One region of the Edwardsiella piscicida genome, then DNA from elsewhere that is predicted to be linked to it. Evidence: riboswitches for the same ligand, from Rfam matches in the RefSeq annotation. Region 1 holds a riboswitch; the other holds the start of a gene.
The links. Region 1 has a riboswitch for fluoride ahead of crcB (fluoride efflux transporter CrcB). Riboswitches for the same ligand answer to the same signal wherever they lie in the genome.
Positions count from the first base shown of each region.

Region 2: it holds a riboswitch for fluoride, as region 1 does, so the genes downstream of both, L1P05_RS11080 (DHH family phosphoesterase) here and crcB (fluoride efflux transporter CrcB) in region 1, are expected to answer to the same signal.

Region 1 covers NZ_CP090968.1:473,170-481,053, reverse strand. Annotated here, with positions in the region: gene L1P05_RS02170 (UxaA family hydrolase) at 1-20, opposite strand, end outside; gene L1P05_RS02165 (tagaturonate reductase) at 39-1,517, opposite strand; gene uxaC (glucuronate isomerase) at 1,624-3,033, opposite strand; gene L1P05_RS02155 (MFS transporter) at 3,545-4,840, shown strand; gene exuR (transcriptional regulator ExuR) at 5,013-5,780, shown strand; fluoride riboswitch at 5,815-5,962, shown strand; gene crcB (fluoride efflux transporter CrcB) at 6,065-6,454, shown strand; gene L1P05_RS02140 (hypothetical protein) at 6,645-7,109, shown strand; gene L1P05_RS02135 (DedA family protein) at 7,210-7,884, shown strand, end outside.
Region 2 covers NZ_CP090968.1:2,436,458-2,444,341, forward strand. Annotated here, with positions in the region: gene yejK (nucleoid-associated protein YejK) at 1-53, opposite strand, end outside; gene L1P05_RS11050 (YejL family protein) at 225-452, shown strand; gene yejM (LPS biosynthesis-modulating metalloenzyme YejM) at 493-2,250, shown strand; tRNA gene L1P05_RS11060 (tRNA-Pro) at 2,438-2,514, shown strand; gene L1P05_RS11065 (GGDEF domain-containing protein) at 2,665-3,573, opposite strand; gene eno (phosphopyruvate hydratase) at 3,844-5,130, opposite strand; gene L1P05_RS11075 (universal stress protein) at 5,146-5,565, opposite strand; gene L1P05_RS11080 (DHH family phosphoesterase) at 5,580-6,470, opposite strand; fluoride riboswitch at 6,560-6,635, opposite strand; gene corR (copper stress response transcriptional regulator CorR) at 6,674-7,345, opposite strand; gene L1P05_RS11090 (helix-turn-helix domain-containing protein) at 7,720-7,884, shown strand, end outside.

The DNA of each region.
Region 1 (7,884 bases):
ATCTTAATGATACTTTGCATATGACTCGACCCGCTCCGTTAATAAGATGATGCCAGCAGCGCGCCCAGCGCGGCGCGCATTCCCTGCTGTTCAATGGCCTGCAGCGCGCGGCTCACCTGCTGCGTCAGCCCGGGGACACCGTTGAGATCCTCGCCCCAGTGCGCCGACTGCGCCAACACCGCGCTGACCAGTTGCTCCAGCGTCTGCTCCCCTGCGCGCACCGCCTCCCAGCCCGCGGCGTAAAACGCCAGCCAATGGGCATCATCCTGCAGCGGATAGCGCAGGCCGTCGCGTTCTCCGCGGTAAAAGGCGATCAGCGCCGCCAGCGCAAAGCTCAGGCGTAGCGGCACCGCGTTCTGGCGGGCGCGGTAAGAGAGTAGCTGAGGCAGGATCCGGGTCCGGAATTTGGTCATCCCGTTAAGCGCTATCGACAGCAGCTGGTGCTGAATATAGGGATTACGGAAGCGGGCAATTACCGCCGCGGAAAAAGCGTTGAGCTCCTCGATGGGCAGATCCAGCTGCGGGATAATCTCCTGGGCGATCGTCTGCTCGACGAATGCAGCCACCTGGGCATCGTCCATGCTCTGACCCACGGTATCCAGACCGGCCAGGTAGGCTACCGGCACCAGCGCCGTATGTGCGCCGTTCAGAATCGCCACCTTACGCTCTTTATAAGGGCGAATATCCTCAACGATACGGATATTCAACGGCCCCTGCGTGGCGGCATAGGCATCCAGGCGCAGCGCCTGCGCCAGCCACTGCGGTCCCTGAATCACAAACAGATAGAAGTATTCTGCGGTATCCAGGAAGCTATCCTGGTAGCCGAGCGCATCGCACAGTGACGTGGCCTCATCGCGCGGATAGCCGGTGACAATGCGGTCAACCAGGGTTGCGCAAAACGTCGTGTGCTCGGTCAGCCAGACGGTGAACGCCGGCGGCAGATCCCACTGTTCGGCGTAGCGCAGCACCAGCTCGCGCAAGGCCTCACCGTTGTAATCGATCAGTTCACAGGGCAGCAGCACCCAGCCTTTATCCGCGGCGCCGTCAAAGTGACAAAAGCGCTCATACAGCAGGCGCGTCAGCTTGGCCGGAAAGCTAGAAGGCGGGGCGTCGCTCAGGCGATCCTGCGGCGCATAGCTGATCCCCGCCTCCGTGGTATTGGAGAAGACAAAACGAATGTTCGGATCGCGCGCCAGCGCCAGAAATGCATCAAACTCGCGATAGACGTTCAACTCACGGTTAACGCTGCGGATCACCCGACTGGTCGATACCGCCTCTCCCCGTTCGTTCAACCCGCGCACGATGGTGGTATACAGACCGTCCTGGCAGTTCAGCGACGGCGGGAAATCGCTGTCGATCGGGCGGACCACCACGATCCCGGCATCCAGATCGGTATGTTCATTCAACAGATCCAGCTGCCAGTCGACGAAGGCGCGCAGGAAGTTACCCTCGCCAAACTGGATCACTTTATCCGGGTGCTGGCGGCCAGGAAAATCACGACGGTTCAGGGTTTGCATCAGGATCCACCTCAATAGCGGGCCCTCCGCCCTGCGGCGGCCCGTCACAGTCAAATTTGGATTTAGCGGCAGCGGGCGGCGAACGCCGGCTGCCGTAGGTCAGCGATTACAGCTCAATGGCGAAGTAGCTTTTCGCGTTGTCGAAGCAGATGTTCTTCACCATGCTCCCCAGCAGGGCAATATCGGCGGGCGCCTCACCCTGCGCGACCCAGCGCCCGATCATCTGGCACAGGATGCGGCGGAAATACTCATGACGGGTATAGGAGAGGAAGCTGCGGCTATCGGTCAGCATTCCCACAAAGCGGCTCAGCAGCCCCAGCTGCGCCAGCTGCGTCATCTGGCGCTGCATACCGTCTTTCTGATCGTTAAACCACCAGCCTGAGCCAAACTGCATCTTGCCCGGCATTCCCTCGCCCTGGAAGTTGCCGATCATGGTTCCCAGCACTTCGTTATCGCGCGGATTCAGGCAGTACAGAATGGTTTTCGCCAGTCCGCCGTTGCGGCTCTGGGCATCCAACAGACGCGACAGCGGCTGCGCGACCGGCGCATCGTTAATCGAATCAAAGCCGATATCCGCTCCCAGACGCGCAAACATCGGCGTATTGTTGTTGCGCAGCGCGCCGATGTGGTACTGCTGTACCCAGCCGCGCTGCTGATATTCGCGGCCCAAGAACAGCAGCACGGCCGTCTTGAACTGAGCGACCTCGGTCTCGCTCGGCGTACCGCCGCTCAGACGGCGGGCCAGGATCCCATCCAGGGTCGCATCATCCGCCTCGCCGTAGACCACCACATCCAGCGCGTGGTCAGAGACCTTACAACCGTGGGCGGCAAAGTAATCCATGCGCACCTTCAGCGCCTGACACAGATCGGCAAAGCGGGTGATATCGACGTCGGCCACGGCGCCCAGCTTCGCGATATAGTCAGAGAACAGCGCGGCATCGATATTAAACGCTTTATCTGGGCGCCAGCTTGGCAGCACTTTGGTCGTAAAGCTGCTGTCGGCGGCGATCGTCCGATGATGGCGCAGATCGTCGATCGGATCGTCGGTGGTGCCCACCATCTTCACATTCATCTGGCCCATGATGCCGCGCGCCGTAAAGCTATCCTCCGCCAGCATTCGGTTGCAGCGGGTCCAAATATCCTCGGCCGTCGCGGCAGACAGCAGCGTATCGGTGATGCCGAAGGGACGACGCAGCTCCAGATGGGTCCAGTGGTACAGCGGATTACCGATGGTGTGCGGCACCGTCTCGGCCCACGCCTGAAACTTCTCGCGATCGCTGGCCTCTCCGGTGCAAAAACGCTCCGCTACCCCGTTGGTGCGCATCGCACGCCACTTATAGTGGTCACCCTTTAGCCAGATGTCATACAGGTTTTTGAAACGATAGTTTTCGGCGATCTGCTCCGGCGGAAGGTGGCAGTGATAATCGAAAATAGGCTGTTCTGCCGCATAATCGTGGTACAAACGGCGGGCAAATTCGGTATCAAGCAAAAAATCTTCGGTCAAAAACGGAGACATAATCGGGGTTCCTCAGATGCGGTTGATGCGCTCGCACGGGGGCGCTAGCGGAAGTTATCACACCAATTTAAAAGTTAGTCCAGAACTTTATCCAGGTTTGCGGACTGCATGACAAAAAACGTCGCGTCACGGTGCTAAAAGCGCCATTCAGCTCACTTTCACGACCGTTGGTCATCCCAATTATTATTCAGCAATCCAATTATGGTTTTTGTGATAGCTCTCAACCTTTGAATCTGTATGACAAGTTATCTTAGCCGTCGCACTAACCCGGCTGTAGGTCAACCAATTTAGCCCATTGTGGTTTGGCCAATCATCCATCGGCGTACCGTCGCGGCGATCTCCGCACGCCCCCCAGCCACTGTCAGGGCCACGGGAGCGCTCGGTATACGCCAACCATGTCTTTCCAGCAGGAAAGTGAACGAGCACCCGCCGACGCGGATATGGGTCTTGGCCGCCCCGTATCCGTCACGCGTGCACTATCGGTAATACCTTAAACGGGGAGAGAGTTTAAATGCGTAAAATTAAAGGATTACGCTGGTACATGATCGGCCTGGTCACCATTGGTACGGTGCTAGGCTATCTGACGCGCAACGCCATTGCCGTGGCCGCACCCGCGCTGGAAGACACCCTGCACATCACAACCCAACAGTACTCCTATATCATCGCGACCTACTCTGCCTGCTATACCATCATGCAACCCGTGGCCGGGTACGTGCTGGATCTATTGGGTACCAAAGTCGGCTATGCGGTCTTTGCTGTACTCTGGGCGCTGTTCTGCATGGGAACGGCGCTGGCCAACAGCTGGGGTGGCCTGGCTATCGCCCGCGGCGCGGTAGGGATGGCCGAGGCCGCCATGATCCCGGCGGGTCTGAAAGCCTCGTCAGAGTGGTTCCCGGCCAAAGAACGCTCGATCGCCGTCGGCTATTTCAACGTAGGCTCCTCTATCGGCGGCATGATTGCACCACCGCTGGTGGTCTGGGCCATCATGGTCCACAGCTGGGAAATGGCCTTTATCATTACCGGTGCCCTGAGCCTGCTGTGGGCGATCGGCTGGCTTATCTTCTACAAGCAGCCCCAGGATCAAAAGCGCCTGAGCGACGAAGAACGCCAGTACATTCTGAGCGGTCAAGAGGCGCAGCATAAGGGCGATAACGCCACCCGCATGTCGGCCTGGCAGATTTTGCGTAACCGCCAGTTTTGGGGTATCGCCCTGCCGCGCTTCCTCGCAGAGCCGGCCTGGGGCACCTTTAACGCCTGGATCCCACTATTTATGTTTAAGGCCTACGGTTTCAATCTGAAAGAGATCGCCATGTTCGCCTGGATGCCGATGCTGTTCGCCGATCTGGGCTGCGTCATCGGCGGCTACCTGCCGCCGCTGTTTCAGAAGTACTTCAACGTCAACCTGATCGTCTCCCGTAAGCTGGTCGTCACACTGGGTGCCGTACTGATGATTGGCCCCGGCATGATCGGTCTGTTCAGCAGCCCGTATATCGCCATCGCCCTTCTGTGCATCGGCGGATTTGCCCATCAGGCGCTCTCCGGCTCGCTGATCACGCTCTCTTCCGATGTCTTTGGCCGCAATGAGGTCGCCACGGCCAACGGCCTAACCGGCATGGCAGCCTGGACCGCCAGTACCCTGTTTGCCTTAGTGGTCGGCGCGTTGGCCGATACCCTGGGCTTCAGCCCGCTGTTCGCCGCCCTGGCCGTCTTTGATCTGTTGGGCGCCCTGATCATCTGGACCGTACTGCAAAACCGTACCGCCAACGATCCGCAGCCGATCCCTCGCCCGGCTAACGCAAACGCCTAACCTATTCATGTCAAAGGGTCCCCCCGCGGGCGGACCCTTTTCCGCACGGATTTTGTCCACGAAGGCTCACACTCTGTATGCTTGCCGCTGGTGACTGCCCGATGAAAGTGGTATAACAACTCGCACCGTGGCCCTGAGCCACCCGCGTTACCAACCCTAGCCGAGCACGAATATGGAATGCACGAGACTCTACCAACAGCTTGCCGCCGAACTGAAACAGCGCGTTGAAGGCGGCGTTTATCCCGTCGGCGATAAGTTGCCCGCCGAGCGTTTTATCGCCGAAGAGATGGACGTCAGCCGTACCGTCGTGCGGGAGGCCATCATCATGCTGGAGGTCGAAGGCTATGTTGAGGTGCGTAAAGGCTCCGGCATTCATGTCATCAATAATCAGCCCAAGTCGCTGATTCAGCCGGACAACGCCATTGAGTTTGCCAGCGCCGGACCGTTCGAACTGCTGCAGGCGCGCCAGCTTATTGAAAGCAATATCGCCGAATTTGCCGCGACCCAGGTTACCAAGCAGGATATCGTCGCGCTGATGGAGATCCAGGAGCGGGCGCGCCAGGAAGATCGCTTCCGCGACTCGGAGTGGGATCTCAAGTTCCACGTCCAGGTGGCTTTGGCGACCCAGAACAGCGCCATGGCCACCATCGTAGAAAAGATGTGGAGCCAGCGTACCCATAATCCCTACTGGCTAAAGCTGCACGAGCATATCGATGACAAATCGATCGAAAGCTGGTGCGAGGATCACGATAAAATTCTTAAGGCGCTGATCCGTAAAGATCCCTATGGCGCCAAAATCGCCATGTGGCAGCACCTGGAGAACACCAAGCAGATGCTGTTCCACGCCACGACCGACGACTTTGAGTTCAACGTCGATCGCTACCTGTTTGCCGAGAACCCCGTCGTGCATCTTGACGCGGTGGCCAACGGCGGTAAGTAATCCCCATTGTATCTGAGATAAATAGGCTCCTATAATATCTACCGGTGATGGTGTTCCACCTTTAATTCAAAAAATGAATTAAAAACCGCCGGGGATAGCCGGCAGCGCGAGCCGATATGGGTCGCACTGCCGTCGTAGCGAGCAACCTCGCCTAATCCTGTGCTGATGACGCCTGGCAAAACGGTGTGTTTCCCATTAATTAATGGGTGGCCTGCGTTTGCCCGGCGAGATCGTTTTCCGTGGCCTGCGCATTCCCCCAGCTTAGGTTTGTAAAGGAGTCTGCCATGAATTATGGCCTCACGCTGCTGGTCGTCGCCTGCGGCGGCGCGCTCGGCGCCATTAGCCGTTTTCAAATCACCAACTGGTTCAGCGCGTGGTTTGGCAGCGGTTTTCCCTACGCCACGCTCACGGTCAACGTCATTGGCTGCTTCATCATGGGGGCGTTGGTCTCAATGCTGAACAGCGGTACCCTGATCGCGCCGCACTGGCGCCCGCTGATTGGCGTTGGCTTTCTCGGTGCGCTGACCACCTTTTCCACCTTCTCATTTGATACATTCGCCCTGTTTAGCGAAGGTTTCTGGATGAAGGCGATGCTAAACGTCGTACTCAATCTGATCCTGTGTATGGCGGCCGTGAGCGCAGGTTACTATCTGTTACTGTCCCGCAGCGCCTGACGCGCTGGTAGCGGATAATCCGCGCCATATCAGTCCATTCCGGCGATTTTGTAGGACAAAACCGCCGGAGAAAAAACATCGGATTTCACCTGATTTGGCCAGGAAACCCCCATTTTGTGCTGTCTCCAGGTGGGCGATTTTGCTAAAGTGAGCGCCTGTTTTTCTGTCTGTATCCGGAAACGACAAAATATTGAAGCGTGTAACCTCTGCCTCTCTGCTGCTGTTACTGTGTTGCTGGGCCGCCACGGCCATCGGCAAAATAGGCGCATGGCATTCTCAGGCCGTCACCACGCTTCCGCTGAGCCAGTTTCCCTGCAATACGGCGGTCTTCAGCGAAAACTACCGCGATCCGGCGGGCAGCCACTGCCTGAGCCGGATACCGCACAATCGTAAGATCACCGCGCTGATCCGACTGCATATCTGCGGCGGCAGCGAGGTGGTGCGCAACGGCCTTATCCCACCGGACGTCCCGCCGCCGGAGACCCGTCAGCCCTATCGCCCCCAGGCGCCGGGCAACGACGGCCACTATGCGCGCCTATCGCGCATTCTGCTGCGAACGCTGCAGCTACCGCCCCACCAAAATCGGCTGGGGGGATGGAAAGAGAGTAATATCCTTTACCGCGGTCAGGTCACCTATCACCCAGCGCTCGCCTAAACTGACGGTGTTGTATCAGGTGATACGTTAGCGGATCGCCCGGCGCTATCACAGCGCCAGACCGGCAAACGATCTCCGAGGTTTCTGCTAGGAATTCGCGATGGATATTATTAGAGAATTAATCACTGCCCTGTGGCATCAGGACTATGAGACGCTGGCGAACCCTTCGCTGGTCTGGACGATTTACGGCATTCTGTTCGTGATCCTTTTTCTGGAAAACGGCCTGCTGCCAGCGGCTTTCCTGCCCGGAGACAGTCTGCTTATTTTGGTCGGGGTGCTGATCGCCCGCGATACCATGGATTTTCCGCTGACGCTGCTGGTGCTGACCTCCGCCGCCAGCCTCGGCTGCTGGGTGGGCTACCTACAGGGACGCTGGCTGGGCAATACCCACTTAGTCCAGAAATGGCTTTCACATCTGCCCGCCCACTACCATCAGCGTGCTCACCAGCTGTTCCATCGCCATGGCCTGGCCGCGCTATTGATTGGGCGCTTTCTCGCCTTCGTTCGCACCCTTCTGCCGCTGATTGCCGGCCTCTCCGGGCTGAACGGTCCGCGCTTTCAGTTCTTCAACTGGATAAGCGGCCTGCTGTGGGTGTTGATCCTAAGCTCCCTGGGCTATGTGCTGGGCAAAACGCCGCTGTTCCTACGCTATGAGGATCAGCTGATGAACCTGCTGATGCTGCTGCCGCTGGTGCTGCTGGTCTTTGGCCTGTGCGGTTCCCTGCTGGTGCTGTGGCGGAAAAAACACGCCCATGCCACCGGTAAAAGCCCGAGG
Region 2 (7,884 bases), 1.8 Mb from region 1:
TCATCGCGTTTAACCAATTGATGCAGTGCGATGTTCTCCAGATCCAGACTCATTGTTTGCTCCTGTTGTCCTCAGCCTGATACAGGCGCGTATTCAAGCACCGTTGTCGGGCACCCGCAAGCGCCTTTGTCCGCCGCTGCGCCTCCCCGTGCATAAAAGAGCAGAAAATCACGCGCCTATCGGGTAATATGGTTGACTTTGTAAGTCATCGACGGTCACTTTTTATGCCACAATCATCCCGTTACAGCGATCAGCGCGTTGAACAATTGCTCTCTGAACTGGTTAACGTATTAGAATCGCAGCATGCGCCCACCGATCTCTCCCTGATGGTGCTGGGCAATATGGTAACTAACCTGATTAACACCAGCGTCGCACCGGCGCAGCGCAGCATGATCGCTCGCTCCTTTGCCGATGCGCTGCAGGCTTCCATTCGGGAAGATAAAGCCCACTGACCCTTCGGGTACAGAGATTCGACGGAAACAGACAGAATTTATGGTAACGAACCGTCAGCGCTATCGTGAAAAAGTCTCCCAGATGATCAGCTGGGGGCACTGGTTCGCCCTGTTCAATATTCTGCTGGCGCTGCTGCTGGGCAGCCGTTATCTGTTTATTGCCGACTGGCCAGCGACCCTGGCCGGGCGTATCTATGCCATCGTCAGCTGGCTCGGCCACTTCAGCTTTCTGGGGTTTGCCGCCTATCTGCTGACGCTGTTTCCGTTAACCTTTATTGTGATGTCGCAGCGTCTGCTGCGCTTCCTTTCCGCGGCGCTGGCCACCGCCGGGCTGACCCTGCTGCTGATCGACTCCGAGGTCTTCACCCGCTTCCACCTGCACCTTAACCCGCTGGTCTGGGAGCTGGTCGTCAACCCCGCGCAGGGGGAGCTTTCCCGCGACTGGCAGCTGATGTTTATCTGTGTGCCGGTGCTGTTTCTGATCGAGATGCTGTTCGGCACCTGGAGCTGGCAAAAGCTGCGTAGCCTCAACCGGCAAACCTTTGGCAAGCCGCTGGCGCTGGTGTTTATCGTCTCATTCCTGGCCTCGCACCTGATCTACATCTGGGCGGATGCCAACTTCTACCGCCCCATCACCATGCAGCGCGCCAATCTGCCGCTCTCTTATCCGATGACGGCGCGACGCTTCCTGGAAAAACACGGGCTGTTAAACGCGCAGGCCTATCAGGAACGGCTGATCCGCACCGGTAATCCAGAGGCGCTGGCCATCGAGTACCCGCTGGGCGAGCTGAGCTACAGCGATAAAGGCGCCGGGCTCAACCTGCTGGTGGTGGTCGCCGACGGCCTGCGGGCCGATGCGCTGCCGCAGACCATGCCGGCGCTGGCTGCCTTCGGCGCCCAGAACCTGCGCTTTACCCACCATTACAGCACCGGCAACGCCGTCGACAGCGGGCTGTTTGGCCTGTTTTACGGCATCTCGCCCAGCTACCTGGACAGTATTCTGGCCGGGCGTAAGTCGTCGGCGCTGATCGGCGCGCTGGCGCACCAGCACTATCAGTTTGGCCTGTTCTCATCGGACGGCTTCAAGGCGCCGCTGTATCGCCAGGCGCTGTTCAGCGACTTTACCCTGCCCGCGCCGCAGAAACAGAGCGATGCCGCTACGGTGCGGCAGTGGGAAACCTGGCTGGATACCCAGACCTCCACCCATCCGTGGTTTGCCTACGTCAATCTGAACGGCGCCGCCGCCGCGGACGACGGCGGAACGCTGTCGGCCAGCCGCTATCAGCGCGCGGCCCAGCAGCTGGATGGTCAGATTGCGGCAATGCTCGACGCCCTCCGCGCACGCCAGGCGCTGAAGAACACCGTGGTGGTGATCACCGGCAGCCACGGCGTAGCGCTGGACGGCGAGGATCGCGCCGGCGGCGACTACAGCCGCGCCCGACTGCAGGTGCCGCTGATCATCCACTGGCCGGGCACCTCGCCGCAGTCCATCGCCAAGATGACCAATCATGAAGATATCATGGCGACCCTGATGCAGCGTTTGCTGCACGTCGACAGCCGGGCCGCCAACTACACCCAGGGCGAGGATCTGTTTGCCGCCGTGCGCCGTCACGATTGGCTGACGCTGGGCAACGGCGGCGATCTGGTTATCGTTACCCCGCAGCAAACCATCGTGCTCAACCGTAACGGCACCTACCGCGCCTACGATCGCGACAACCGTGAGCTGACGGGCGAACGGCTGCAGCTACCCCTGCTGCTACAGGTGTTGACCGACGTGAAGCGCTTTATTGCCAACTAGCCGTGTGTCGAGCCACGCCGAGTGCGATCCGCGCTATCGATGAGCACCAAACCGGGCGCGGCGCAGGGAAAATATCGCGCCATCGCGCAATACCACGACAAAAGGCGGCCGATTGCCTAAAACAACGGCAAACGGTGCGATCACGGCTTGCAAATGTCAGAAAAAAAGGTAGTATACACAACCAGTTCGGCACGTAGCGCAGCCTGGTAGCGCACTGTCATGGGGTGTCAGGGGTCGGAGGTTCAAATCCTCTCGTGCCGACCAAAATTCCCTAAAAAAACCAACCTCTGCGGTTGGTTTTTTTACGTCTGCATCTTTGTGGGCGCACTCCCCTCTACAGCGGCACCCGCCGCGTTTCCGCGATCCTGGCCATATCTCCATCGTCCAACTCGGCCCGCGAACGACGCCGCGGCCTCACGGCGGCGGCGGGCTCCAGCGATAGTGATTACGCCCGGCCCCTTTAGCCTGATACAGCGCACCGTCCACCCGCGCCACAAAGTGCGCCAGCGTTTCACCGGCCGCATAGATCCCCACGCCGATGCTTACGGTCAGCCCACGCTGCTCGGTAATCCGCACCATGCTGGCCTGCTGCTGCAAGCGCGCCGCACGCGCCTCTAGCCACGCCCGATCCTCGCTCTCCAGGATCACGGCAAACTCCTCGCCGCCGATGCGGGCCGGAAAGGCCGAGCCGACAAACTCGCTGTGCAGCAGGCGGCCAAACTGACACAGCACCCGGTCGCCGACGGCATGGCCAAACTCATCGTTAATCTGTTTAAAGTGGTCAAGATCGATGATAAACAGAGAGAAGTGACGCGGCAGCGGCTGCGACATCAGGCTGGAGTAAAAATGGCGCCGGTTGGGGAGCCCGGTCAGGTCGTCAAACAGCGCCAGGTAGCGTAGCCGCCCCCGCACCCGAGCAAGGTAACGCAGGGTACAGATGCCGCCCCAGGCGCACATCACCATGCCGATAGCGCGCAGTACGTCCTCCAGATTACCGAGCCACACCGGCTGCTGGACTATCTCATCCAGCAGATCCAGCACCCCGCTCAGTATCCACAGGGTCAGACCGCCGTTCAACACCCAATAGGAGCGGCGATCCAGCGCGGAAAACTGCACCGCGACCAGCATCAGCAAGACGGTCAGGTACTCCACCAGCTCCAGCGAAAAGGCAAAACCATTAAAGCGCTGTGCCGGATAGTGCGGCAGAGACAGCAGGTGCAGCATGACCAGCAGCAGCAGCAGTAGTGCAAGCGACAGCAGATACAGCGCCCGCAGCCGGGTAAAGCCGCGCCGCGGCAGCATCGAATCGCTATATTCCGCCATGGAACGCTGGCGCCTGTCGCCGAAAAGATCCCTCATCCCCTGCAGCCTCATGGTGGAGTAACCGTTAGATACACTTTTAATCTATTGAAATTATTATATATATTTAGTTAAACTCTATCATGATAACTATAGTTAGCAAGCCGCAGATTGACAACCTCTTTTCATCTGCGCGCGGCGAGGCGAGCGCGGTGGGAAGACGCCCTGGGCTGGGAAGCACGGGAAGAAGGCGCGGGCGGCGTGACGGACGCCACGCCGCAGAGAGAGAGATGATTAGGCGTGGGTAAAGGCGCGTTTGCCGGCAAACTGCGCCGCGGCCCCCAGCGCATCTTCAATGCGCATCAGCTGATTGTATTTTTCAATCCGTTCGCCGCGGCACGGCGCGCCGGTTTTCAGGTGGCCCGCGCGCAGCCCGACGGTCATGTCGGCGATAAAGCTATCCACGGTTTCACCGCTGCGGTGAGAGATAAAGGTGCCCCAGCCATGGCTATGGCACAGCTGTACCGCGGCGATGGTCTCACTCAGGCTGCCTATCTGGTTCAGCTTAATCAACGCCGCGTTGGCCGCCGCCTCATCGATGCCACGCTGGATATAGCGTACGTTGGTGACAAACAGATCGTCACCCACCAGCTCAATCCGCTGTCCCAGACGCGCATTCAGGTGACGCCACCCCTCCCAGTCGTTTTCCGCCAGTCCATCCTCCAGCAGCACGATGGGGAACGCATCCAGCAGCGTGGCATAGTAATCGGTCATCTCCTGCGCGTCGAGCTGACGCCCCTCGCTGCGTAGATGGTAGCGCCCATCCTGATAGAACTCGCTGGACGCCGGATCCATGCAGATCACAATATCCTCCCCCGGGCGATAGCCGGCACGTTCAATGGCCTGGACGATCAGCGCCAGAGGCTCACGGTTCGAGCTGACGCGCGGCGCAAATCCGCCCTCATCGCCGACGCCGGTGCTCAGGCCGGCATCCAGCAGAACCTGACGCAGCGCCTGGTAAACCTCGCTGCCCCAGCGTACCGCTTCGCGCAGCGATGATGCGCCCCAGGGCGCGATCATATACTCTTGAAAATCCGCCCCCTGCCAGCGCGCGTGTACTCCGCCGTTGATGATATTCATGCAGGGGACCGGCAGCAGCGTCGCTCCCAGACCGCCGATATAGCGATACAGCGGCTGCTGGGTAAGCTGGGCCGCCAGGCGCGCGCAGGCCAGGGAGACGCCCAAAATCGCGTTGGCCCCCAGCGCCGATTTATTATCGCTGCCGTCCAACGCCAGCATGCGGGCGTCCAGCGCCGCCTGCTCACGCACGTCAATCCCCTGCAGGGCGCTGCGGATCGGGCCGTTAACGTGCGCGATCGCCCGCAGCACGCCGCGACCGCCAAAGCGTCCCGGATCGCCGTCGCGCAGCTCTACCGCCTCGCGCGATCCTGTGCTGGCGCCGGAGGGCACCGATGCGCGCGCCCATGCGCCGCCCTGCGCCATCACATCCACTTCTACCGTCGGGTTTCCGCGCGAATCCAGGATCTCCCGAGCCACGAGACTCTCGATTAAAAAGCTCATGCTGTCCTCCCGCCCTTAAAGGTGTTTAACCAGAACGTCGGTCTCAAGACCATTGATAAAATCGAACGAGGTAGAAACAAATTTGGCCAGCGCGCGATTATGGTGACCCAGCATCAATAAGTCGACCTGCTGACGGGTAACGAACTCACGCAGATCGTCCAGCGCATCCATGGAAACGATCTGCTCGGCATCGATCGGGTAGTCCTGCTGGTGCACCAGCGACATCAGCACCTGACGGGCATCATTAAGGCTCTGCTGCTCCATCCGCGTCAGATTGACATCCAGCATGCCGCGCAGCGCGGCCAGATCGCCGCTGATATGCCCCAGCGTCAGCTGGGCATCGTTTTGCCGGGCAACCTGACAGGCATGCGGCAGCAGCCGCTCACCGTCGTGGCGGCCATGAATCAAAACCAGAACATGGTGATATATTTTCATTGGGAAACCTCATTTCACATCAGGTGGGCGCCGATCCAAGGAAGGATCTCTTTCTTACGGCTCAGCATGCCGGGCAGCGCCTGTACGGGAAGCGACGTACCGTCGCGGGCGACGCGATAAAGGTCGGTATGACGGCGACGGATATCGCTGACCGCCAGCATCACGTAGTCCAGCGCCTGCTCGCGGCAGCGCTGTCGCATGCAGGCCAGCAACGGTGCCAGCTGGTCGGAAAGTTGCGTGGGCGAGGCGACCTCGAGCTGCGCCACCTCCAGGGTATAGGCGCCAACCACGAAGCGCTTGAGATCTTTCTCCAGCAGCCCCTCGGGGGTATAGCCATCCAGGCAGGTCTTTGCCGCCAGCAGGCCATCCAGGAAGGTCTTATCATCGAGGTCGCTCAGCGGGATCAGCGCGGCGACCGCGCGGCGATCCGCCTCGGTCGTGGTAGCAGAAATCAGGCCGACGGTATCGCTCAGAATAGCGCCCAGCAGCAGCGTGGACTGGCGCCGATCCGGCACCATGGCGTACTCCTGGGTCATGATCTGCCACAGCAGGGTTGCCGTACTGCCCACCCGGCGGATCCAGGCATCGATCGGGTCGGCGCTGGTCAACGAGCCTAGCCGGTGGTGGTCGATCAGCCCCAGCAGACGGCACGCCGTCAGCCCCGCGGGCCCCTGTTCGGCGTCGCTGAAATCGACCAGCCAAACATCCCGGCCATCCAGCGGCTCCGTCAGCGGCGCCGGCGCATCACACCCGGCCTGCTGCAGAATATAGGCCGTCTCATGGTTTATCTCGCCCAGGCGCCAGGCCGTCGCGGGCAGGCCGCGCGCCGTCAGCCACTGGGCGGTCACCAGCGCGCTGCAGATGCTGTCACTGTCGGGGTATTTATGGCCAAAAACGTAGATCATCTCTCCTCCGTCACGATCGAATAGCCACAGGGAGTAGGCACAAGCGCAGAAAAAAAAGCAGCACTGATGCCGCCGTTCCCGTGGAACGGTTGTCATCAGGCGTCATCATCCGTAATCAGATTACGGCGGTTGGAATAGGGGTGGCACGCCATCACTCGGGGTTAGCTAACCCGTTTTGCCGGGCGATGGCAAGGGAGAGAGTATTACAAAGCGTGTCCGCCGGCGGGCTCCGGCCGCCGACAGGCGTCGCACAGCGCGGGCCATACCGCCATGGTCGCGGCCACGATCGCCTGCAGATCGGCGCAGTCAGCGCCTTCGCGAGCCCGCACCGACATCCCCTGGATCACGCAGCACAGGTAGCGCGCCAGCCCCTGTGCGTCGCTGTGCGCCGGCAGCTCTCCCTGCGCCTGACGCAGCTGGAGAAAACGGGCCAGCATCGCCTCCTGTACCGGCTGACGGCTCTTCAGCACCTGGCTGACCTTATCCGAACAGCGGGTCTGCACCATCGAGGCGCAGATGATAAAGCAGCCGCTGGGCGTATCGCCGCTGGTAAAGCAGTTTGCCGTCACGCTCAGGTAGTTGTGAATCGTCTCGGCCAGCGGCAGCGTCACGTTAAACAGCAGACGGTCGTACTTGTCCTCGTTACAGGCGGTGTAGTACTCCACCACGGCACGAAACAGCCCCTCTTTGTTCTCAAACTCGGCGTACAGCGTCGGCGCCTTGGCACCGGTGGCCTCCACCAGATCCGCAAGGGAGGTGGCTTCATAGCCCTGACGCCAAAACAACTCTAGCGCCTTACGCAGCGCCACTTCCCTGTCAAACACCTTTGGACGGCCGCGCCCGGCGCGCTTACAGGATGTATGTTCAGTTGCCATTCCCTTTTCTACACCTCACTGACTGGATCTCACGCTAAAGGTAGCCCTCCGCCCCTGAATATGCAAACCGCGGCGCACCGGGAGTGCAGGCGGAAAAAGGGACGCGGACGCCCTGCGCGGACATCAATATCTTTTTGTTAACAAACATAGAGTTAACAAATTTATTAATAAGCGTTAATAAAAAGTGTTGACGCCGCTTTGGCGACGGAATTACCATTAAATTAACGATCGTTAAAATAATAGATAAACGACGCCGTATACCATAGCGTCACTGCGATCGTAACCGTGATGACACGTCAACGCATTCATGTCCCCAGGCGATGCCCGCCCGCGCCGTGTCACCGACCATCGCACAAAAAAGTAAGGTGATTGCCATGTACAATACCGATTTTATCAGCGCACTGCGCACCTGGATCGACAGCAACGTTGCCGCTATCTCATCCCTTGACGACGTGGCGGCACGCGCCGGTTACTCCAAATGGCACCTGCAGCGCATGTTTAAAGCGCACACCGGCGTTCGGCTGGGGGAGTATATCCGC